Regions from separate parts of the Arthrobacter sp. D1-29 genome, predicted to be linked through region 2. Evidence: predicted binding sites of a transcription regulator. Region 2 holds the regulator's gene; each other region holds the start of a gene.
The links. The regulator HrcA, encoded in region 2, represses chaperone genes, less so after heat shock. The targets are predictions, from matches to a motif close to TTNGCACTCGNNNNNNNCGAGTGCNAA.
Positions count from the first base shown of each region.

Region 1: the regulator HrcA is predicted to act here: its motif matches at 3,460-3,486, upstream of groES (co-chaperone GroES).
Region 3: the regulator HrcA is predicted to act here: its motif matches at 1,820-1,846, upstream of M1E17_RS16555 (FmdB family zinc ribbon protein).
Region 4: the regulator HrcA is predicted to act here: its motif matches at 2,537-2,563, upstream of M1E17_RS18345 (Hsp20/alpha crystallin family protein).

Region 1 covers NZ_CP096383.1:3,705,931-3,711,385, reverse strand. The annotation lists gene M1E17_RS16680 (glycoside hydrolase family 3 protein) at 1-806, shown strand, start outside; gene M1E17_RS16675 (shikimate 5-dehydrogenase) at 916-1,713, shown strand; gene M1E17_RS16670 (THUMP-like domain-containing protein) at 1,738-2,979, opposite strand; gene M1E17_RS16665 (hypothetical protein) at 3,034-3,414, shown strand; gene groES (co-chaperone GroES) at 3,646-3,942, shown strand; gene groL (chaperonin GroEL) at 4,020-5,455, shown strand, end outside.
Region 2 covers NZ_CP096383.1:2,939,468-2,944,922, forward strand. The annotation lists gene M1E17_RS13215 (GerMN domain-containing protein) at 1-653, shown strand, start outside; gene M1E17_RS13220 (16S rRNA (uracil(1498)-N(3))-methyltransferase) at 721-1,503, opposite strand; gene dnaJ (molecular chaperone DnaJ) at 1,506-2,633, opposite strand; gene hrcA (heat-inducible transcriptional repressor HrcA) at 2,716-3,729, opposite strand; gene M1E17_RS13235 (DUF3097 domain-containing protein) at 3,873-4,718, shown strand; gene M1E17_RS13240 (DUF4870 domain-containing protein) at 4,858-5,277, shown strand; gene hemW (radical SAM family heme chaperone HemW) at 5,303-5,455, opposite strand, start outside.
Region 3 covers NZ_CP096383.1:3,677,352-3,682,806, forward strand. The annotation lists gene M1E17_RS16540 (GNAT family N-acetyltransferase) at 1-135, opposite strand, end outside; gene galU (UTP--glucose-1-phosphate uridylyltransferase GalU) at 140-1,045, opposite strand; gene M1E17_RS16550 (5-formyltetrahydrofolate cyclo-ligase) at 1,169-1,792, shown strand; gene M1E17_RS16555 (FmdB family zinc ribbon protein) at 1,908-2,174, shown strand; gene M1E17_RS16560 (RcpC/CpaB family pilus assembly protein) at 2,296-3,027, shown strand; gene M1E17_RS16565 (AAA family ATPase) at 3,084-5,455, opposite strand, start outside.
Region 4 covers NZ_CP096383.1:4,043,809-4,049,263, forward strand. The annotation lists gene M1E17_RS18335 (histidine phosphatase family protein) at 36-797, shown strand; gene M1E17_RS18340 (NAD(P)H-hydrate dehydratase) at 781-1,740, shown strand; gene M1E17_RS18345 (Hsp20/alpha crystallin family protein) at 2,042-2,464, opposite strand; gene M1E17_RS18350 (CBS domain-containing protein) at 2,766-3,182, shown strand; gene M1E17_RS18355 (S9 family peptidase) at 3,644-5,455, shown strand, end outside.

The DNA.
Region 1 (5,455 bases), 770 kb from region 2:
GGAAGCCCTTCAAAGCGGCCATCGATGCCGGCACGCCGATGGTGATGACCGGACACATCGCCGTCCCGGCGCTGGAACCCGGCGTTCCGGCGTCGTTGTCGAAGCCGACGTATGCGGCGCTCCGCGCGATGGGTTTCAACGGAGTGGCCGTGACGGACGCCCTCAACATGGGTGCCATCCAGCAGCAGTTCCCCGGCGGCGGTGCAGCCCCCGCGGCGCTTGCGGCCGGAGCGGACCTGCTCCTGATGCCCACGGATGTGGGGCAGGCGCACGCGGCCATTGTCAGTGCAGTGGCCTCCGGCAGCCTGCCCGGCGCCAGGCTGGATGAAGCTGCCCGCCGGGTGGCTACCATGATGATTTGGCGGGGCCGGAGCACCCCGGCGCCCGCGCAGGCGCCGGGAAGCGGCAACGGGCTGTCCGCGCAGGTCTCAGCCGCTGCCATCACGGTGCTGTCCGGGCAGTGCGCCGGGCCTCTGGTTCAGGGGAGCGTGCAAGTGGCTGGCGGTTCGCCGCAGGACAGGGCCCGGTTCGAGGCCGCAGTGTCGCGGGTAGGACTGTCAGTGGGGGCAGGGCCAGTGGTCAGCCTCATCGGTTACGGGGGCCAGCCTGCCGGGGGCGACATCGCGGTTGCGCTGGATGCTCCCTGGCCGTTGCAGGGTTCGGCCGCGCCGGTCAAGGTGGCTTTGTATGGAAGGACCCCGGGAGCCTTTGATGCTTTGGCTGCCGTATTGGCCGGAAAGGCGAAGGCGCCGGGAAAGCTGCCTGCCGCCGTCGGAAGCTTTCCTGCCGGCACCGGCTGCCCCTAGCCCAACTAAGTAGCTCTAAATGTCGTTTTGATGGCTGAAAACGACAGTTAGCGCGACCCAGTTGGGTGGAAGCGCGTTTAATGGACGGGTGCCAATTCTCAACAAAGACATGACCGTCTGCATTTCACTCTCGGCCCGGCCCAGCAACAACGGGACCCGCTTCCACAACCACCTGTATGGGCAACTGGGGCTGAACTGGATCTACAAGGCCTTCGCGCCCACCGACCTGGTCCAGGCGATCGCCGGCGTCCGCGGGCTGGGAATCCGTGGCTGCGCCGTGTCCATGCCATACAAGGAGGACGTGATTGCCCTCGTGGATGAGCTGGATCCCTCGGCCAAGGCAATCGACTCGGTGAACACAGTGGTGAACACGGACGGGCGCCTCGTCGCCTACAACACGGACTACACAGCGATCGAACGGTTGCTGGAGCGCAACGCCGTACCCACCGGCTACTCCGTACTTGTGCAGGGATCAGGCGGCATGGCCAAGGCCACCGTCGCGGCCTTGCGGGACGCCGGTTTTACCGACGTGACGGTCATCGCCCGGAACGAAAAAACCGGCCGCGCCCTGGCAGAACAGTATGGGTTCCGCTGGAGGGGAGAGCTCGACGGCGGGACTGCGGACATGATTGTTAACGTCACGCCCCTTGGGATGGCGGGAGGCAAGGGCGCAGACGCGCTGTCCTTCCCCCAGGATGCCATCGACGCCGCCAAGGTGGTGTTCGACGTGGTGGCACTGCCCGCGGAGACGCCCCTGATCCAAGCCGCACGTGCGGCCGGGAAACCCGTCATCACCGGAGCCGAGGTGGCCACTATCCAGGCTTTGGAACAGTTCGTGCTCTACACGGGCATCCGTCCCACTGACGAGCAGGTGCGCGCCGCCGAAGAATTCATGCGCGACCAATAGCAGCCAGAGCCCTGCCTCAGGGCGTCACACCGGCTCAACCGAGATGGCCACCCTCTCCTCACCGATCCGGGTCAGGATCAGGGTGGCTGTCCTGTTTCCTGCCTTCTTCCCCGAGCCCTTGCCCCCCGTTTTCCCTGCAGGAAGCAGCTGCTTGCGCAGTTCCTCAGGTGTCACGGAGGTCCCGCGCTTTTTGATGTCCAGCACGCCGATGCTTTTCTCCTTCACCCAGGCCTTGAGCGCCTTGACGTTGTACGGCATTACTTCCAGGATCTGGTAGGCCCGAGCGAAAGGTGTGTCCACCAGGTCCGGGGCGCAAATATAGGCGATGTGCTCATCCAGCAGGTGCCCGCCCAGTTGAAGGGCGACGTCGGCCACCAGTCCTGCGCGGATGACGGCGCCGTCGGGCTCATAAAGGTAACCCTCCGCTGCACCGACCGGGGCGGTGGGACCGCCACCGAAGTCCTCAGCACTGGTCAATTCAGCGGCACCCTGCGCGCCCAGCAGCAAGGCGGCACGGCGGATTCCGGGCCTGCTCACCGAGTTGAACCACAGCGTCACTTCCGTGACATCCCCGGCGACGGAAACCCATTGCGCTTCGCACCCGGCGGGGACGGCATCGTGCGGCATGCCCGGGCCCATCTTTACACCCACTGCCCGGCCGGTTGCAGCCACGGCTTCCACAAAGGAAAGCGGCGGGGAAAAGGCCTCCGGATCCCAGATCCGCTTGGTACCGGAGCTGGAGGTCACACGGCGCGCGGGATCCAGCCACACGCCGTCGATCCCGTCCAAGGGTAGTGACATGGCGTCCGAGTGGACCACGGTGGCGTTGGAAAAAGGAATGAGGTTGACCGTGGCGCAGGCCGCGGTGGTCTCATCCATCTCCACTGCCGTGACGGTGATGTCCATGGATGCCAACGCCAGGGAGTCCGCGGCGAGTCCGCAGCCAAGGTCGGCCACGTGGCGGATGCCGGCCTGGGCAAACCGCTCGGCATGCCGGGCGGCAACGTTGAGACGGGTGGCCTGTTCAAGGCCTGCCTGGGTGAAAAGCATGCTCCGGGCGAACTCGCCGAACTTGGATTCAGCCTTGGTACGCAGCCGGGACTGGGTCAGGACGGCAGAGACGAGTTCGGGGGAGTGGCCGGCCTTGCGCAGGGCGGAATTCAGCTCAAAGGCCTTGTCCTCCTGGTACGGTCCCAGGGACGCCAGCAGCTCCCAACCTTCGCTCGTGAGCAGTGGGGCAATCTGGTCCTGCGGTGCTTGGGGCATGGGTTCAAGCGTAGTGGAGGAGCCCCCTGGTGAGTTCCGGATAGGGTTGAAGTCATGGAAGACAGTGCAGGCACCCAGCCGTCCGAACAGCCCCGATCCAGCAACCTGGGCCTGGTGAAGTACGCGCGGCCGGCACTGATAGCCGGGGCCGCAGTGGCCATTGTGTGTATCGCGCTGCTGGTGATCATCTTCTTCCTGGACACCTTCAACGCCACCGTCTATTCCGTGGGCGGCAAGGACATTCAGGACGCCACGGACGAGGCACGGGACATCAGGGGCCTCCATAACGGTGCCAGGTTTGGCGGCTTTATTGTCCTGGTGATCTCCTTGCTCGCCTTCGTTGGCGGCGCCGTGGTTCTGTACCTTAAGCGCGGCACCGGCCCCGACACCAGCGGCGACGAGGACGTGGATTTCGACGACCTCGCCGGCCGGTAATCCATCCGGCCGCTGCCGGGATAAGGGTTCGCCAAGGACGAAATGCTGGCACTCGCCTTGACCGAGTGCTAACCACTTACATAGAGTCATCATTAGCACTCTCCCTAGGAGGGTGCTAATACATGAAGAGCTGCCAGCCAGGCTGCTGCCGGCACCGCGACGACGGTTTGCCAGCCACGGCGAAGCAGCTTTCCAGTCCATGAATTTGCTGACGTAGAAGGAGAGGTCCGAGTGTCGGTCTCTATTAAGCCTCTTGAGGATCGTATTGTTGTCCGCCCGCTCGAAGCCGAGCAGACCACGGCTTCCGGCCTGGTAATCCCGGACTCCGCACAGGAGAAGCCGCAGGAAGGCGAAGTTGTCGCAGTAGGCCCCGGCCGCTTTGACGACAACGGCAACCGCGTTCCGCTCGACGTTGCCGAAGGCGACGTTGTTATCTACTCGAAGTACGGCGGAACCGAAGTCAAGCACAACGGCACCGAGTACCTCGTGCTCTCCGCCCGCGACGTTCTGGCGATCGTCGTAAAGTAACTCTTTGGATCCCCGTGCCGCTGGTCATGCTCTTCGCTGGCCCGCGGCACGGGGTTCTGTCTTGAAAGGACACAACCATGGCAAAGCAGCTTGCGTTTAACGACGCTGCCCGCCGGTCGCTCGAAGCCGGCATCGATAAGCTCGCCAACACTGTCAAGGTGACGCTCGGCCCCCGCGGCCGCAACGTTGTCCTCGACAAAAAGTGGGGAGCACCCACCATCACCAACGACGGCGTCACCATCGCACGTGAAGTCGAACTGGACGACCCCTACGAGAACCTTGGCGCCCAGCTGGCCAAGGAAGTAGCCACCAAGACCAACGATGTTGCCGGCGACGGCACCACCACCGCCACGGTGCTGGCACAGGCACTGGTCAAGGAAGGCCTGCGCAACGTTGCAGCCGGCGCAGCTCCCGGCCAGATCAAGCGCGGCATTGAGGTTTCTGTTGAGGCCGTTGCCGCCCGCCTGCTCGAGAATGCCCGCCCCGTTGAAGGCACCCAGGTGGCCAGCGTTGCTGCCATCTCGGCTCAGAGCGACGAAATCGGCGAGCTCCTCGCCGAGGCGTTCGGCAAGGTCGGCAAGGATGGTGTGATCACCATTGAGGAATCCTCCACCACGCAGACTGAGCTGGTCCTCACCGAGGGCATGCAGTTCGACAAGGGCTACCTCTCCCCGTACTTCGTCACCGACGCAGAGCGCCAGGAAGCCGTCCTTGAGGACGCCCTCATCCTGATCAACCAGGGCAAGATCTCCAACGTCCAGGAATTCCTGCCGCTGCTGGAAAAGGCACTGCAGAGCTCCAAGCCGCTCTTCATCATCGCTGAAGACGTGGATGGGGAGGCACTGTCCACCCTGATCGTGAACCGCATCCGCGGCACGCTGAACGTGGTTGCCGTCAAGGCTCCGGGCTTCGGCGACCGCCGCAAGGCAATGCTGCAGGACATCGCCACCCTGACGGGTGCCCAGGTTGTTTCTCCGGAGCTGGGCCTGAGCCTGGACACCGTTGGCCTTGAGGTGCTGGGTACCGCCCGCCGCATCACGGTCACCAAGGACAACACCACCATCGTTGACGGCGCCGGTTCCGCAGAAGACGTCGCAGCCCGGGTTTCCCAGCTGCGCGCCGAGTTGACCCGCACCGACTCCGACTGGGACAAAGAAAAGCTTCAGGAGCGCCTGGCCAAGCTGGCCGGCGGCATCGGTGTAATTAAGGTTGGCGCAGCCACCGAGGTTGAGCTGAAGGAAAAGAAGCACCGCATCGAGGACGCAGTGTCCTCCACCCGCGCAGCCCTCGAAGAAGGCATCGTCGCGGGCGGCGGTTCAGCCCTGATCCACGCCCTCAAGGCACTGGACGAGGATCCTGCAGTCCAGGCGCTGGAAGGCGACGCAGCTGCCGCAGTGGGCATCGTCCGCCGTGCACTTGTCCAGCCGCTCCGCTGGATCGCCCAGAACGCCGGGTTCGACGGCTACGTTGTCACCGCCCGGGTTGCCGATCTGGAAACCAACAACGGCTTCAA
Region 2 (5,455 bases):
CGGTCACCCGAGCACTGCGTGCCATGATGTCGGACAAGCCACTTGATCCGGATTTCTTCACGCCCTGGCAGAACCCCAAGAAGCTGGCCACATCGATCTCCGGCAAGAACGTCATCACCGTCGACGTCTCCGAGGATGCCTTCAACAGCAACCTGGACGCCGACATGGCGGCCCGTGCCATCCAGCAACTCGTCTATACGGCCACGGCGGCAGGTGCGAGTTCGGGCCTTATCGACTCCGGCCAGCAGATCCAGGTAATGGTGCTGGTGGACGGCCACACGGACTACCTCGCCTTCAACCACATCCGGCTGGGAACACTGATGTCCCGTACGGCAGGCATGGTGGCACCGGTGTGGATCATTGACCCGCAGGAAGGTGTGGACGTGCCTGACGGCAGCGTCAAGATCACTGGACGCAGCACGGCTCCCGGCGGCAAGCTCCGTTGGCAGATCCTGGAGGTCCAGGACAACGGGGACATGACTCCTTTCCTGACAGGCGAGACAACCGCCGCCGCAGAGCCCGGTCAGTCAGGCGTGTTTACTTTGGCGCTGACCCTCACACCGGGCAACTATGAGCTGCGCGTGTCCCAGCTGGATACGGTGGGAAACCGGCAGGACCTGAATGTGGACACCCGGGGTTTCAGCGTCCGGTAGAGGGCCCAGTTTCGATCTTGCCGGAGTTCGGTCCAGCGGGAGGTTCCGTTCAGTCTGTAGCTTGAGCCTAGCCGGCAGGTGCGGCCCAGCGGCCCAGTACATCACTTGCCAGCACCACGGCTGCCGGGCCTGCCGTGGAGGAACGCAGCACATGGTGTCCCAGGAGCGCCGTCACTGCGCCGACATCACAGAGCCGTGTGACTTCGCGCGGGCTGATGCCGCCCTCCGGCCCAACGATGAGGAGGACTTCCCGGGGACTGGTTCCGGTATCCGAATCCTGCCAGGCTTCCAGGACAGTCCTTAGCGGCCGGACAGCATCCTCATGCAGAATCACGGCCAGGTCCGCTGACGCCACAGCGGCCGCCAGGCCCTGGGTGTCGACGGCGGCCCGCACCTCAGGGATCCATGCCCGCCGGGCCTGCTTGGCCGCCGCCGCAACAACCGACTGCCATTTGGCGTGGGATTTGACTGCGCGCTCACCCTTCCAACGCACAATGGAGCGTTCGGACTGCCAGGGGATCACTGCGTCGATGCCGAGTTCTGTTGCCGTTTCGGCGGCAAGTTCATCCCGGTCACCTTTGGCCAGCGCCTGGACCAGGACCAGCCGGACGTCGGGGCGTTCTTCAAGCGCAAGTCCCGAGCATTCCACCGTCAGTTCAGCCGGCTGCGCCGAAATGACAGTTCCGGTGAGCCGCTTACCGGCGCCGTCGGCGATATCCACAGATTCCCCGGGGGCGAGGCGCTTGACCGTTACCGCGTGGCGTGCCTCCGGCCCCTCAAGGACAAATCGGCGGCCAGGTTCCATCTGGTCCAGGGACCCGGCCGCGCTGAAGAAAACCGGATTGCTCACCGCTACAGGTTACCGAGCCGGTCCCGAAGTTTGGCGAAGACACCGCCGCTGGCGGCCAGCTTCCCCTCGGTAAACTGCTCACCACGCATCTTTGCCAGCTGCCGCAGGAGGTCTTCCTGGGCCGCATCAAGCTTGGAGGGCGTCTCAACCTGCAGATGCACTTTCAGGTCGCCGCGGCCGTAGCCGCGCAGGTGCGTCACGCCAAGGCCGCGGAGGGTGATGATCTCGCCCGACTGCGTGCCGGCCTTGACGTCAATCTCCTGCAGCCCGTCGAAGGTCTCGAGCGCGAGTTCCGTTCCGAGCGCGGCCGCCGTCATGGGAATGTTGAGCGTGGCGTGCAGGTCGTCGCCATCGCGGACATAAGTGGCGTCATTATTGACCCGGATTTCGACGTACAGGTCTCCGGCGGGGCCTCCAGCGGGGCCCGCTTCGCCCTGGCCCGAGAGCTGGATACGGGTTCCGGTGGCAACTCCGGCCGGTACCTTGATAGTCAGGGAGCGCCGGCTGCGGATCCGTCCCTGCCCGCTGCACTCGTTGCAGGGGTCCTTGATGACAGTTCCAAATCCTTCGCAGGTACCGCACGGCGCCGCCGTCATGACCTGGCCAAGGATGGAACGGACTGCGCGCTGGACCTGGCCACTGCCGCCGCAGATGTCGCAGCGCTCCGGGTGGGTTCCCTCGCGGCAGCACGAACCGTTGCAGGTGGGGCAGGTGACGGCCGTGTCCACTTCGAGCTTCTTATTAACGCCGAAGACGGCGTCACGGAGTTCAATCCGGACGCTGATCAGCGCGTCCTGTCCCCGGCGTACGCGTGAAGCAGGCCCCGACGAACCGCTGGCACCGAAGAAGGTGTCGAAGATGTCCTGGAAGGCAAAGCCCTGGCCGGCGTACCCACCGCCACCGAAACCGTTGTCCGTGCCGTTTTCATTGCCGGTGGTGTCGTAAACACGGCGCTTCTGTGGATCTGAAAGCACCTCGTAGGCGTGCGTCACAGCCTTGAAGCGGTCCGACGCATCGTCACCGGGATTCACGTCCGGGTGGAGGGTGCGGGCAAGCTTCCGGTAGGCCTTCTTGATCTCTTCTCCGGTGGCTTCCGGCGAGACTCCCAGGACGTCGTAGTGGCTGCTCAAGTTTTTTATCTCTTCCTTGTTGTAACGCTTGCAGTTGTACTGCCTGTGCTGCTCTTTGTACCGGAACCCTGTGGGCCCCGTATCACGGGCCCAAAATTCGTGAAAGGTAGCGGGCTACAGCCCGCACGGCGGCCATGGTGGTGGGATAGTCCATCCGGGTGGGACCGAGAACACCAATCTTTGCTGTGCTGTCCGGACCGTAACTGGTGGCCACTACCGATGCTTCGGCCAGGCCGTCGTAGGGATTTTCCCGGCCGATGCTTACAGTAACCCCCCGGGGGTCCTGCGCCATCTCGCTGAGCAGGCGCAGCATCACCACCTGTTCCTCGAGGGCTTCGAGCACCGGCCCGATACTCAGCGGGAAATCCACGTTGGACCTGGCCAGGTTTGCCGTGCCGGCCATGACCATGCGCTCTTCACGGCTGTTGTGCGCCAGGCTTTCCAGCCCGTGCGCCAGGGCCTGTGCTGCCTGCCGCTGGCCAGGGCTGACAGCAGAGACCACCGCCGGCAGCGACTGCGTCAGCATGCTTAGAGGCGTCCCAGAGAGTGAGCCAAGGAACCGGGCGCGGAGCCCGGCGATGGCATCATCGCCCAGGTCCTGGCCGATGTCGATCACACGTTGTTCCACCTTGCCGGTGTTCGCGATCAGCACCACAAGGACCTTCCGGGGCCCCAGGAGCACAAATTCGATATGCCGGATGGAGGCGCGGCTCAAGTGCGGATACTGCACCACTGCTACCTGGTTGGTCAGCTGGGACAAAAGCCTGACCGTGCGGTCCAGGACATCGTCAAGATCATCCGAGCCCTCCAGCAGTGACTGGATGGCACGCCGTTCGGCAGGGGACAGCGGCTTCACGGCCGAGATCTGGTCCACGAACAGCCGGTAGCCTTTGTCCGTGGGGATCCGACCGGCGCTGGTGTGCGGGGCGGTAATAAGCCCCTCGTCCTCCAAGGCAGCCATGTCGTTTCGGATGGTGGCGCTGGACACGCCCAGATGGTGGCGCTCAACAAGCGCCTTCGAACCGACGGGCTCCCGGGAGTGCACATAGTCCTCCACGATGGCACGCAGTACTTCCAGTTTGCGTGGCTCGCTCACACTCCACCTCCATCTACGGTTTCAGGGTTAGCACTCGACGTGCCTAAGTGCTAACAGTCTAATATGTCTCACCCCGTTGTTAGCATTGGTACCGCTCCGGGCGAAATTCCGGGCCACGATCTAGCGCAAGGCGGAGTGCATCCATGCAATACCAGAACTGGGGACCGCAGGAGATAGCCACCCCCGCCCGAAACCAGCTGCCTGAAATCCCCGTGGAGCGCGGCATGGTCCTGGAGGACGTCCAGTCCGGCTGGGTGGGAGCTGTCACGCGGGTGGAGAAATCCGGCGGCATGCACGTTGTGGCGCTGGAGGACCGGCGCGGCAAATCGCGGTCCTTCCGCCTGGGTTTTGGGTTCCTCCTGGAGGGCCGGCCCATCCGGCTCATGCCGCCCGCTCCCCGGCAGGCCGCCCCTGCCGGCGGCCGGACTGCGTCCGGGTCGGTACGGGTCGCGGGCCAGCGGGCCCAGGTGGCCAAGGCGAGCAGGATTTGGGTGGAGGGAAAGCACGACGCCGAACTGGTGGAAAAGGTCTGGGGAGACGACCTCCGAGTGGAGGGCATCGTCGTCGAGCCTTTGCACGGCATCGATGATCTTGCGGGGGCTGTCGCCGATTTCAGTCCCGGGCCAGGCCGGCGGCTGGGAGTCCTGGTGGACCACCTCGTGCCGGACTCCAAGGAGTCCCGGATCGCCGATGCGGTGATGGCATCACCGGGTGCGGCCGGCAACGTCCTCATCGTCGGGCACCCCTATGTGGATGTATGGCAGGCCATCCGGCCCGCCGTGCTGGGCATTGATAAATGGCCGGTGGTTCCCCGCGGCCAGGACTGGAAGACGGGAATCCTGGCTGCCTTCGGCTGGCCGCACTCCACCAAGGAGGACATTGGCCTGGGCTGGCAGAAACTGCTGGGGGCGGTCCACAGCTACGCGGATCTGGAAGCATCGCTGCTTGGCCGAGTCGAGGAAGTCATCGACTTCCTGACAGTGCCTTAGCTTTCGCGCTGCCGGCACCGGGACGGCCAACGCGTCCTTTCCAGCGCCGACCCAGTATTCTTGGTACGGCGAAGGCAGTTTTTGTCCTCAGTCCGGCAGTTCCAAACCCAGCACCATTGCACGTTCAAAGGAAGACACCGTGGCACAAAACGCACGTGAACACAGGGACAACCAGGATGGCCAGGGCCGTTCCGAGTACCATGGCGTTCCCGCAAATGCGCTGCCGCTCACGGCGAGCGAAGACCGCCAATGGGCCACCTTGGCCCACTTCGGCGGGATCCTGGGATGCGTCCCGTCCCTGCTGATTTACCTCATCTTTCGGGACCGGGGACCCTTCACCGCGCAGGAGTCCAAGGAGGCGCTGAATTTCAGCCTGCCGCCCACCATCGCAGCGGTGGTGGCCAACATCCTTGTTTTCCTCCCCCTGGTGGGCAACATTTTTGCCGTCATAGCCACCCTGATCTGGATCGCCCTGACCTGCTACTCCGTGGCGGCCGGAATCCATGTGAACCGCGGCCAGCCGCACCGCTACCAGTACAACCTCCGGTGGATTAAATAGGGCACAACGTGCGCTGGCCCCTGCCCTAGTCGGGAAGGATCCTGCGGACCACTGCGTCGGCGAGCAGGCGGCCCTTCAGGGTTAGCACCAGCTGTCCCCGGAACGCCGCCGCGGGATCCACCAGGCTGTCCGCGATGAGTCCGGCCACTGCTTTCCTGCCCGACTCCCCCAGCGAGCC
Region 3 (5,455 bases), 740 kb from region 2:
GGCTTCCCATGGCGCCAGCCATTGGCTGTTGCGGGCCCGGACCGCTGTCCACTCCTTTTTGTCCCGGTAGCGGATCGGGCGCAGGACCAGGTCGCCGCACTCAAGGGTGACGGGCCAGATTGGACCGGCGCGCATGGCATTACCTGGAAAGACCGGCGGTGAAGCCTGGCAGCCATTCCCGCAAACCGGGACCCAGGTCATCGCTGTCGATGGCCAGCTGGACGCAGGCCTTGAGGTAGCTGAGCTTGTCACCGGTGTCGTAGCGCCGCCCGCGGAAGACGACTCCATAAACGCCGTCGCCGGCCCCGTCTCCGGCTGCCAGATCCTGAAGCGCATCCGTGAGCTGGATTTCGCCTCCGCGGCCCGGGCCTGTGCGTTCCAGCACGTCAAAGACCGCCGGGTTAAGCACGTACCGTCCGATCACCGCAAGATTGGAGGGTGCCTCATCGATATCAGGCTTCTCCACCAGTTTTTTGATCCGGACGTAGGCCTCGCCATCGATTTCCTCGACGTCGGCGCAGCCGTAGGCGCTGATCTGGTCCGGTTCTACCTCGATCAGGGCTACTACCGACCCTCCGGTCTTGGCCTGAACCTCAATCATGGTGCTGAGCAGTTCGTCCCGGGCATCGATCAGATCGTCCCCAAGGAGGACGGCAAATGGCTCGTTGCCTACGTGCTGCCTTGCACGCAGGACCGCGTGGCCCAGGCCGTTGGGGTCGCCCTGCCTGACATAGTGGATGTCGCCCAGGTTGCTCGCGGCCTGGATGGACTCAAGCTTGGCGGTATCGCCTTTGGCCGCCAATGTGGCTTCCAGGGCCGGGACCCGGTCAAAGTGGTCTTCCAGCGCCCGCTTGTTGCGGCCGGTAATCATCAGTACGTCGTTAAGGCCCACCTTGACGGCTTCCTCAACCACGTACTGGATGGCGGGCTTATCCACCACCGGAAGCATTTCCTTCGGCATGGCCTTCGTGGCAGGCAGGAACCTGGTGCCGAGTCCCGCAGCGGGAATAACGGCCTTGCGAACTGTCTGATGAGTGGTAGTCACTGGACTAATCTAACGGAGGGACCAATCATTCAGTAATTATCAGAGCTCCGGCGAGGGTGCCGGCATCGACCTGGGCAGTGGCCTGGTCAAGGCATTCGGAGCGGGCCGGACAGAGGAGCAGCAGTGCCTGGAGAGAGCAAGGAAGCAAAGGAAATCATCCGTGCACGTCACCGCCAGCGGCGGGCCCAGATGGCTCCCGGTGAGCGTGAAGCGGCTGGCGGCCGCCTGGCTGTCAACGGCCTCGAATGGGCCCAAGGAATGGCGGCAGAAGAGGCATCAACGTTTGGTGTGTACCTGGGGGTTGGCTCCGAACCGCCCACTGTGCCCCTCATCAACGCCCTCCACGGGCAGGGCCACAAGATCCTGCTCCCTGTCTGTGAACCTGACCGCCACCTGAGCTGGGTCTACTGGTCTCCCGAGGTGAACTTTGTGCGGAGCCGGTATGCCCCCATCCTGGAACCCGACGGCGTCCGGCACGGCCTTGACGTTATGGAAGGGGTGGCGGCCCTCGTCATTCCTGCCACAGCCCTGGACAAGAGCGGAAACAGGATTGGCCAAGGCGGCGGTTACTACGACGTCTTCCTGGCCTCCCTCGCTACCAGAGTTCCGCAACTGCCACTGGCAGCCATGATTTACGACGAGGAACTGCTCCCGGCAGGCACCATTCCCAGCGAGGAGTTCGACAGGAAAGTGCCGGCAGCCCTCATGCCCTCCGGCGTGGTCAGGCTGGCCGACACAGCATCCTGAGCGGGCCCAGCGGCGGGGATGATAGAATTAGCACTCAGGCCCTGCGACTGCTAATGACGGCTCGTTCCGTACAGGCAGCACGGGACCTCTCGTTTGCCCAAGAGGAGGAGCACCAGTGCCAACGTATGCCTACGCCTGCAAGGATTGCGGCCACGCCTTTGACATCGTCCAGTCATTCACGGACAGCACTCTGACGTCCTGCCCTGAGTGCCAGGGGACCTTGCGCAAGAAGTTCAACAGCGTGGGCGTTGTTTTTAAGGGCTCAGGTTTCTACCGGACGGATTCCCGGGATGCCAAGGGCAACACGGTGACGGCTGCTCCTGCGGCTCCCGCCACTCCGGCTCCTGCCCCGGCGCCTGCTCCCGCAGCCGCAGCCAGCTGATCTCTACGGCCTGCTGACGGCTGCACCGTCAGGCCATAGCCTTCGACGCCGGCAGCCTGGTTGTCCACATAGGCGCCACTGCCACTGTCGTGTCTGGGTCCGCCAAACGTAGCGTGGCTGCATGCCAGCTACCCTCCTCCGCTCCCGGCGCCCCGTCCAGCGCAGCCGCACCAATCGAGGCCCTCATTCGCCGCCTGCACCCGGACGTGGGCCACGCCCCCGGATGGCTGCCTGGCTCAGCCGTAACCGCCGCCTGGCCGTTGCCCTCCTGCTCTGTCTTTCCGCTGGAATCGCCGTCAATCAGCTCACCCCGGCGCCTGCTGATTCCGTCACCGCACTGGCCGCCGCACGGGACCTCCCCGCGGGCATGGCATTAACACTTCCTGATCTGGAGGAAGTGCAGATACCGCCCCGGCTGGCGATTTCCGGCGCCCCGCAAAAAAGCATTGACCTTGAAGGCAAGCAACTGGCAGCGCCCCTGCGGAAGGGGCAACTGGTGGCGGACTCCCAGCTTCTGGGACCCGGCCTGCTGGCCGGGACTCCCCCGGGCTCAGCGGCCGTACCGCTGAGGATGGCGGATCCGTCGTCCATCCAGCTCGTATCTCCGGGACAGCTCGTCAATGTGGTGCTGACCGGTGCCAACGGCCATGACCAGAGATCTCCTCCGGAGGTGCTTGCGTCGGCCGTGCCGGTGCTTTGGACATCGGGACAGGGCGGCAAGACGGGCGAGTGGTTGGGTACAGGTGAGACCGACGGGCTGATCGTGGTGGCGGCAAGTCCGGACCAGGCAGCGCGGCTGGCCGGGGCCTCCACGCAGGGCAAGCTGTTCTTTGTCCTCGTGGGCGCTAACTAGCCTGCCATGCAAACATCCAACGCCAGCCACTGGCTACTCCAGACGGCAGCAAACGCTTACCCCCAGTGAGGGGGCTTCTGTTCCTTCAGCCAGGCATCATGGTCATCATCGGGCCCGTCGCCCCAGCGCCGCGGGTCATCTTCGGAAGCCTTGTTGGGAAGAATTGCGGCCGTTCCGCTTTTCTCCCCAGGCTGATCTTCGGCAGGGCTTTCGTTGCCAGCCGGCCCCTTGGCAGGGTTGTTTGTGGTCATGCCTGTCGCCTCCTGGCCCTCCCGGGCTCCGGTCCGGCTGTGGTTGTGGTGGTTCCCCCCTACCGGATCATGAACTTCAGCGTAGCCGGGTTCCTGCTCCCGGTCCTCCGCGTAACCGCGTTCGGGTTCCTGGTCCCCGGCGTAGTCCCGTTGCCGGTCCTGGCCCTGGTTTTCTAGGCCAGCGAGGGTCAGCGGGTCCACGTCGTCGTCAAAGAAACCGGCAGACGCCGTGGCCCGTCCGGGCAACACAACGTTCTCAAGGCCCAGGTAGCCGGCAATGCGGTCGGCGCAGGCTGAAGGGTCGGTGAATACTTCAATGGTCCACAAGGGCATGTACCGCCAGCCCAGACGTTCAAGCAACTGCGGACGGAGCCTGCTCCGCTCGCGGACGCTCATGGTCCGGTACTGCTCGGTGCCGTCCGACTCGATGGCCACGGGGCGGGGAATCTCGGCGTCGTCCTGCCCCATGGTGCTCAGGGGGTCCGCCGCAGCAACAACGTCGATAACGCCGTCGTACTGGTGCCAGACGCGGGCTCCACGGGCGCGGAGCCGGTCCCCCAGGTCAGCCACCAGGGGGTCTGCTCCGAGCGCCTGTTCACTGGCAGCCGCGCGGGATGCCGGAGTACCAAGGTTGGTGTTGCCCGAAATCTCCCGGTCCAGCAGTTCATAGAGGTCCACGGCGCCGTGGGCCAGGCGGGTGTGATCCAGGTCCTCCGGGCGGAAGCAGGTCAGTACGTGCAGGGATCTGCGTGCACGGGACATCGCCAGCGCGAACTTCTCCCTCCCGCCCTCAGCGGAAAGGGGGCCAAAGTTGTGCAGGGCACGGCCATGCGGAGTGCGTCCGAAGCCGGGCGAAAATATCACGTGATCCCTGACCAGGCCCTGGGCCCGCTCAAGGTCCACCACACGGAACGACTCAGGCCCCGCGCTAAAGAACCCCGCCAGTCCAGGATGGTTGGGCAGCTGAAGCCGGATGGACTCACCGATCCGGGCAGCATGCCGAAGGCTGGCGGTTACCACAGCAAGCGAGGTCCGCGGACGTTGCCGGGCATGTTCAAAGACCAGCTGGACCACACGGTTGACTTCCGCCACCACGGATTCCACACCCTCGTGATCGGCGCTGGGCAGGCCTGTTCCGTCCGGCAGGTATTCAACCAGCAACGCCCGGTCCAGCCCCGTTGCTGACTGGCCCTCCGGCAGCCGGCGCAGGCCGCCGTCGTAAAAGTTCTTGCTGAGCTGCAGCACCAGGTCCTCATCCACCGCCCGGTAGACAAAGTTTAACCGCCAGACAGGGAGGACGGAGGACAGCGCGGAAAAGGCGCTGTCCACACGCTGATGCGCCGATTCACCGACAGCCAGGCGCTCGACGCCGACAGTGAAGGTGCGGGGGCTGGCAATTTTGGAGTCCCCAAATGCTATGACCTGTTGGGCACGGGCGATGGATGGCAGGACTGCCTGCAGCGAGGTCGCTTCGGCGTCCAGGATGACCACGGCATCAAAGCGCTTTTCGGCCGGAAGGAGACCCGTCATCAGGTAGGGGCTCACGGACCAGACCGGCACAAGCATGGGGACGAGTTCCGGGGCCTGGGCCGTCAGCGCCGCAAGGGAAACCCTGCCGTCCTTCAGCAGGCTGCGGAGGAGGTCCGCCTGGCGCGGGTGCTGGCCGATGGCTGCGCGCCACCTCTCGGAAAGATCCCACCGCAAGCGTGCTGCGCCGCTTGCGATATGGGCGTTGTCTGCCAGCCGGTATTCGGCTTCGAGCTGCCGCAGGGCGTCGCCGTCGGACATCGCGAGGTAATCGTCCCCGCTGATCATCGCTTCGAGGGCGGACTGCCACCATGCCAGCTCGAGTTCGGCCGCCACCGAATCCGCAGGGACCTCGCGCTCAGCGAGGTCAGCAAGGAGTTCCCCCAACCCGTGCTCGCGCATGTTTTCCACAAGCAAGGTGCGTTCGGGCAGAGTTTTCAGGGTATGGGTGTCCGCGACCAGCCGCTCGAGGCGTTCCATCAGTTCCGGATAGGGCGAAGTGGCCAGGGATCCGCCCGCTTCGGTGTACCGCAGAGCCTCCCCCAGCTGTGTGAGCTCCCGGTCCAGGGACCGGTACATCACGTTCATCTCCGCGAGGCCGGAGGGTACGGCCGGATGGCGCTGAGTGGTTGCGTAGCCGGACCACAGAG
Region 4 (5,455 bases), 1.1 Mb from region 2:
TGGCGATGGGGCAGGTCTTTGTGGAAAATCAGGGAATGACGCAGGCAGTCCGGGAAGCCGGGGCGGTGGAGCTCATCCTGATCCGCCACGGCCAAAGCGAAGGCAATGTTGCGGCGTCGGAGGCACAGCTGGCAGGCGTTGAGGTGATCGACGTCCCGGCACGCGACGCCGACGTCATATTGTCCCCTACCGGGCAGGACCAGGCGGTGGCCGTCGGAAAGGCGCTTGCTGCCATCCCGGAAGACCGCCGGCCGGATGCAGTGGTGTCCTCCCCGTATGCCCGCGCGCATCAGACCGCCGAAATCGCCGTGGAAACTGCGGGCTGGCCCGTCCGCGTGCGCATCGATGAACGGCTGCGGGACCGGGAGCTGGGCGTCCTGGACATGCTGACGTGGCAGGGCGTGGAGAAGCGCTTCCCCGAGGAGGCCGAACGGCGGCGCTGGCTGGGCAAGTTCTACTACCGTCCGCCCGGCGGTGAATCCTGGACCGATGTGGCGCTCCGGCTGCGCTCGGTGCTTGACGAGCTGAACGGCCTGGGCATGGGGCACCGCGTGATGGTGGTGTGCCACGACGCCGTGATCCTGCTCTTCCGGTACATCCTGGAGGGGATGACGGAGCGGGAGATCCTGGACCTCGCCGCCGGCACCTCCGTTCTGAACGGTTCCATCACCCGGTTTGTCCGCCCCGAGGGGAAGGGGCCATGGACGCTGGAGGAGTTCAACCAGGCGGACCATCTCAGGGAGCAGGGTGTGGAAGTGACCGAGCACGCCGGGGACGCCAGTGTCCACCCGCAATGAGGCCCCTGCCGCCCAGGTGACGCCCTCACTGCTGCGCGACTGGCCGCTGCCCGCCGCCGGTGAGGACAAGTATTCGCGTGGTGCTGTGCTGGTGATTGGTGGTGCCCGGAGTACGCCCGGGGCGGCCCTCCTGGCTGGCCGCGCCGCACTCCGGGCCGGGGCGGGAAAGCTCACGCTTGCTGTGGCCGAATCAGTGGCTGTGCAGCTGGCCGTGGCGCTCCCGGAGGCAGGTGTTACGGGACTTGCTGAGACTGCCGAGGGGTCCATGCAGGCCTCCGGCCTTCAACGCATCGCGCCCGCCCTGGAAACCGCCGACGTTCTGCTGATCGGCCCCGGGCTTGACGATGTGGACCTCGCTGTCGAGCTGCTCCGCGCGCTTTTGGGGAGCCAGGCAGCGGGCGGAACCGACGGCGACGGTTCCGGAAGTTCCGACGGCGAAGGTTCCGACGGCGGCCGGGGAGCCACCATCGTGCTGGACGCCTACGCCCTGGGCGCCCTGCCTAAAATCCAGGAGGAGCTGACCCCCTGGCGGGGACGGCTGATCCTCACGCCGAACCCCACTGAGGCGGAAATCCTGTTGGGCCGGGACCTGGCAGACCTGGAAGATGACGTGGCAGAGATCGCTGACCGGTACCAGGCAGTGGTCAGCTGCCAGGGTTTCATCGCGCGGCCAGCCGGCACCAAGGCGCCGGAGGAACCTGAACGTTGGCAAATCACCACCGGGTTCGGCGGACTGGGAACCTCCGGCAGCGGCGACATCCTGGCCGGGGCCATTGCCGGGCTCCGTGCCCGTGGGACCACCGATGCTCAGGCAGCCTGCTGGGGCACCCACCTCCATGCCGCGGCGGCGGACCGCTTGGCCAGCAGGATGGGACCCCTGGGATTCCTGGCCCACGAACTGGCCGACGAACTGCCGGCCCTCATGATGGAGCTCAACACCTGAGCCCGGGCTTCGGTTGTACGCCCCTCCTCCCCCAAGTAGGCCGCAGTTAACGTCGTCATTCGCGCGAATAACGACATTAGCTGCGACCCAGTTGGGAGGCGACCTGGTCGAGAGGTGGGGTTGCCTCGATCGAAGCTGCGGCGGGCATGAGATGACCCCCGGCATTGCCGGGGGCCACCGTTTCGGAAGGAGCAGTCGCTTCGCTGCCGATGCGCCTATGGCGCTGTGGCGTGCATCAAATGGCTAGTCGCCCAAAAGGCAGCCAACAATGGCGTCCGAACCTTCCGGCCTTGTGCGGAAACTAGGCGGCAATCTGATGATGTGCCCCCTTCGTTTCAATCTCGATCTTGCGCGGCTTGGCCTTCTCGACGACAGGAATCCGCAGAGTCAGGACACCGGCGTCGTATGTTGCCTTGACGTTTTCGGCATCCAGGGCCTCACCCAGGATCAGCTGGCGGCTAAAGACGCCGCGCGGCCGCTCCGATGCGATCATCTCGGTGTCCTTGCCCACGGGATCCGGCCTCTCAACCTTCACCGTCAGGACGTTCCGTTCCACATCCAGATCAACTGAATCCGCATTTACACCGGGCAGATCAAAGGCCACCACGAATTCCTGGTCCTCCCGCCACGCGTCCAAGGGCATCGCAGCCGGACGCGCCGCCGTGCCGAGGACCTGCTGGGCCAGCCTGTCCAGCTCACGGAACGGATCGGTTCGCATCAACATGGCTTCCCTCCTCGAAAGAGACGGTCCAACACTTTTCCTACCAGCCGATCTATATCAGCTGATATAGATTTTTTAGCACTGGCGGCAGCAGGATGCAAGCGGTTTAGAGCGAAAAATTTGGGCGAACACCGGCAGGGGTCTTGGCTAATGGTAAGCATGCTTAGCATAATAAAGGTGTCGGCGTTTAGGGGGCCATGGGTGAGCGTGGGCGCCCGCGATTCCCGCCGCTGGCGCCTTGAAAAAGTCAGGTCCAAGGAAGCAGGCGGCCACAGTACCGCCTTCGATGATTGGGAGAAGCACAATGTCCATCAAGGCACGCGACATCATGAGTGGCGGCGTGGAATGCGTCGGTGAGAACGAAACGCTGGAGCAGGCAGCGCGGAAAATGAAGGACCTCGACGTCGGTTCGCTGCCGATCTGCGGTGAGGACAACAGGCTGAAGGGGATGATCACAGACCGCGACATTGTGATCAAGTGCCTCGCCGACGGCGGTGATCCCCGCACTGCCACGGCCGGACAGTTCGGCCAAGGCAAACCGGTGACCATCGGTGCGGATGACTCCATCGAAGAAGCCATCCGCACCATGCAGGAGCACCAGGTCCGCCGCCTGCCCGTGATCGATGGCCACGACCTGGTGGGCATCCTGAGCCAGGGTGACATCGCGCGCAACTACCCGGAGGACCGGGTGGGCGAACTGGTGGAGTTTATTTCGTACTGACCAGCTGGTTGCCGGTCAGCTCTATCGGTCAGCTTTCTAGCTGCGGGTAGGGTCTGGCCGCAGTGGTTCCGGCCCCGGATCCGGAACCGGCAATGGGCCGGGAGGTTCCGGGGTCGGAACCGGGCTGGGCCGTGCAGGGCCAGGATGACCCGGTGAGGTGGGGTCAGGGGTGAAAGGATCCGGGCCCGGTTCCGGCGGGAACGGCTCGGGTTCGTGCACTGGCGGGATGGTCATAGGATTCCCCTCTCAGGCTGGGCGGATGTTCTCTCGCGTGATCAGGATACGCCTGCGCCCATTTCCGAACTAGGCTCACGTTCTCCCCACCAGCCCGTTGCTCTATCACTACTGGTCGCTCTGAGCGCTGAGAGGGACCAATAGTGATAGAGCAACGGGGGCGGGGGTGCTCTCCCCCGGTAGCGAACGCCGCCCTGATTGTCTGCCCGGGTCTATATATTGAGGGGATGACCCAGACTCCGCTGCAGGATTCCGCCAACGCGTCCGCTGCCACTGTTTCCGCCGATTCTGCCCTGCCGCCCGTCGCCCGGAAGGTCCCGGCCGAGCGCATCCACCACGGCGAGACCTTCGTGGACAACTATGAATGGCTGCGGGAGAAGGAGTCCCCGCAGGTGGTGGAGCACCTCAAGGCAGAGAACGCCTACCAGGAGGCCGTCACAGCCCACCAGGAACCGTTGCGCGGGGCCATTTTCCAGGAGATCAAGGGCCGCACCCAGGAAACTGACTTGTCTGTTCCCAGCCGGAAAGACGGCTGGTGGTACTTCAGCCGTTCCGCCGAAGGCAAGGAGTACGGAATCCAGTGCCGCGTCCGCGCCCAGGACACCGGAAACCCCGTGGCTGACTGGACTCCGCCGGCAGTGGAGGCCGGCGTCGAAATCCCTGGCGAGGAAGTGCTGCTGGACGGGAACGTTGAGGCCGAAGGCAAGCCATTCTTCTCCGTGGGCGGCTCCGCAGTCACCGTAGACGGAAACCTGTACGCGTACGCCGTGGACAACGCCGGCGATGAACGCTTCACGCTCCGGATCAAGGACCTCCGCACAGGGGAACTGCTGCCGGACGTCATCGAGAACATCTTCTACGGCGTCTCCTTCTCCCCTGACGGCACGCGCATTTTCTACACGGTGGTGGACGATTCGTGGCGGCCGTACCAGGTCAAGTCCCACGTCCTGGGCACACCCGTCGCCGACGACGTGGTGATCTACCAGGAGGACGACGTCGCCATGTGGCTGGGCTTTGAACTCTCCGGTGACCGGCGCCACCTGGTCCTGGGCATCGGCTGCTCCGAATACAGCGAAACCCGCCTGATGCGGTTCGACGACCCCGCCGGGGCCCTCACCACCGTGATTTCGCGGGACCAGCGGGTCCTTTATGAGGCCGAGCCTTTCCTGCTGACCGGCCCCGACGGCGAAAAATCCGAACGTATCCTGCTCACCCACAACCGGGGTGCCATCAACTCCATGGTGTCCCTGGTGGACCCGGCCGAACTCACCAAGCCGCTGGCGGAGCAGCACTGGGATACCGTCGTCGCGCATTCCGATGATGTCCGCGTGAACGGCGCGGGCGTCACGTCCACGCACGTGGTGGTGTCCATCCGGAAGGACACCATCGAGCGGGTTCAGGTACTGGGCCTGAACGGACTGGGCACTGCCGCGCAGGAGGCCCCGGTGGAACCGGCATTCGACGAGGAGCTATACACAGCAGGAGTTGGCGGCTCCGATTACGAGGCCCCGGTGATCCGGCTCGGGTACACCTCCTACTTCACGCCTTCCCGCGTGTACGACTTTGTGCTGCCCACGCCGGAACAGCCCGCCGGCGAACTGCTGCTGCGCAAGGAAAGCCCTGTGCTGGGCGGCTACGACGGCAACGACTACGTGGCCACCCGGGAATGGGCCGACGCCCCCGACGGCACCAGGATCCCGCTCTCGGTGCTGCGGCACAAGGCGGTCAAACAGGATTCGACGGCGGCCGGCCTGGTGTACGGGTACGGCTCCTACGAGCTGAGCATGGATCCCGGCTTCGGGATCGCCAGGCTGTCGCTTTTGGACCGCGGAGTGGTTTTTGTCATCGCCCACATCCGCGGCGGCGGCGAGCTGGGGCGGCACTGGTACGAGGACGGCAAGAAGCTCAGCAAAAAGAACACGTTCACCGATTTTGTGGCCGCAACCGACTGGCTGGCCGGCTCAGGCTGGGTGGACCCGGCCAGGATCGCCGCAATGGGTGGCTCCGCAGGCGGCCTGCTGGTGGGAGCCGTGGCCAAC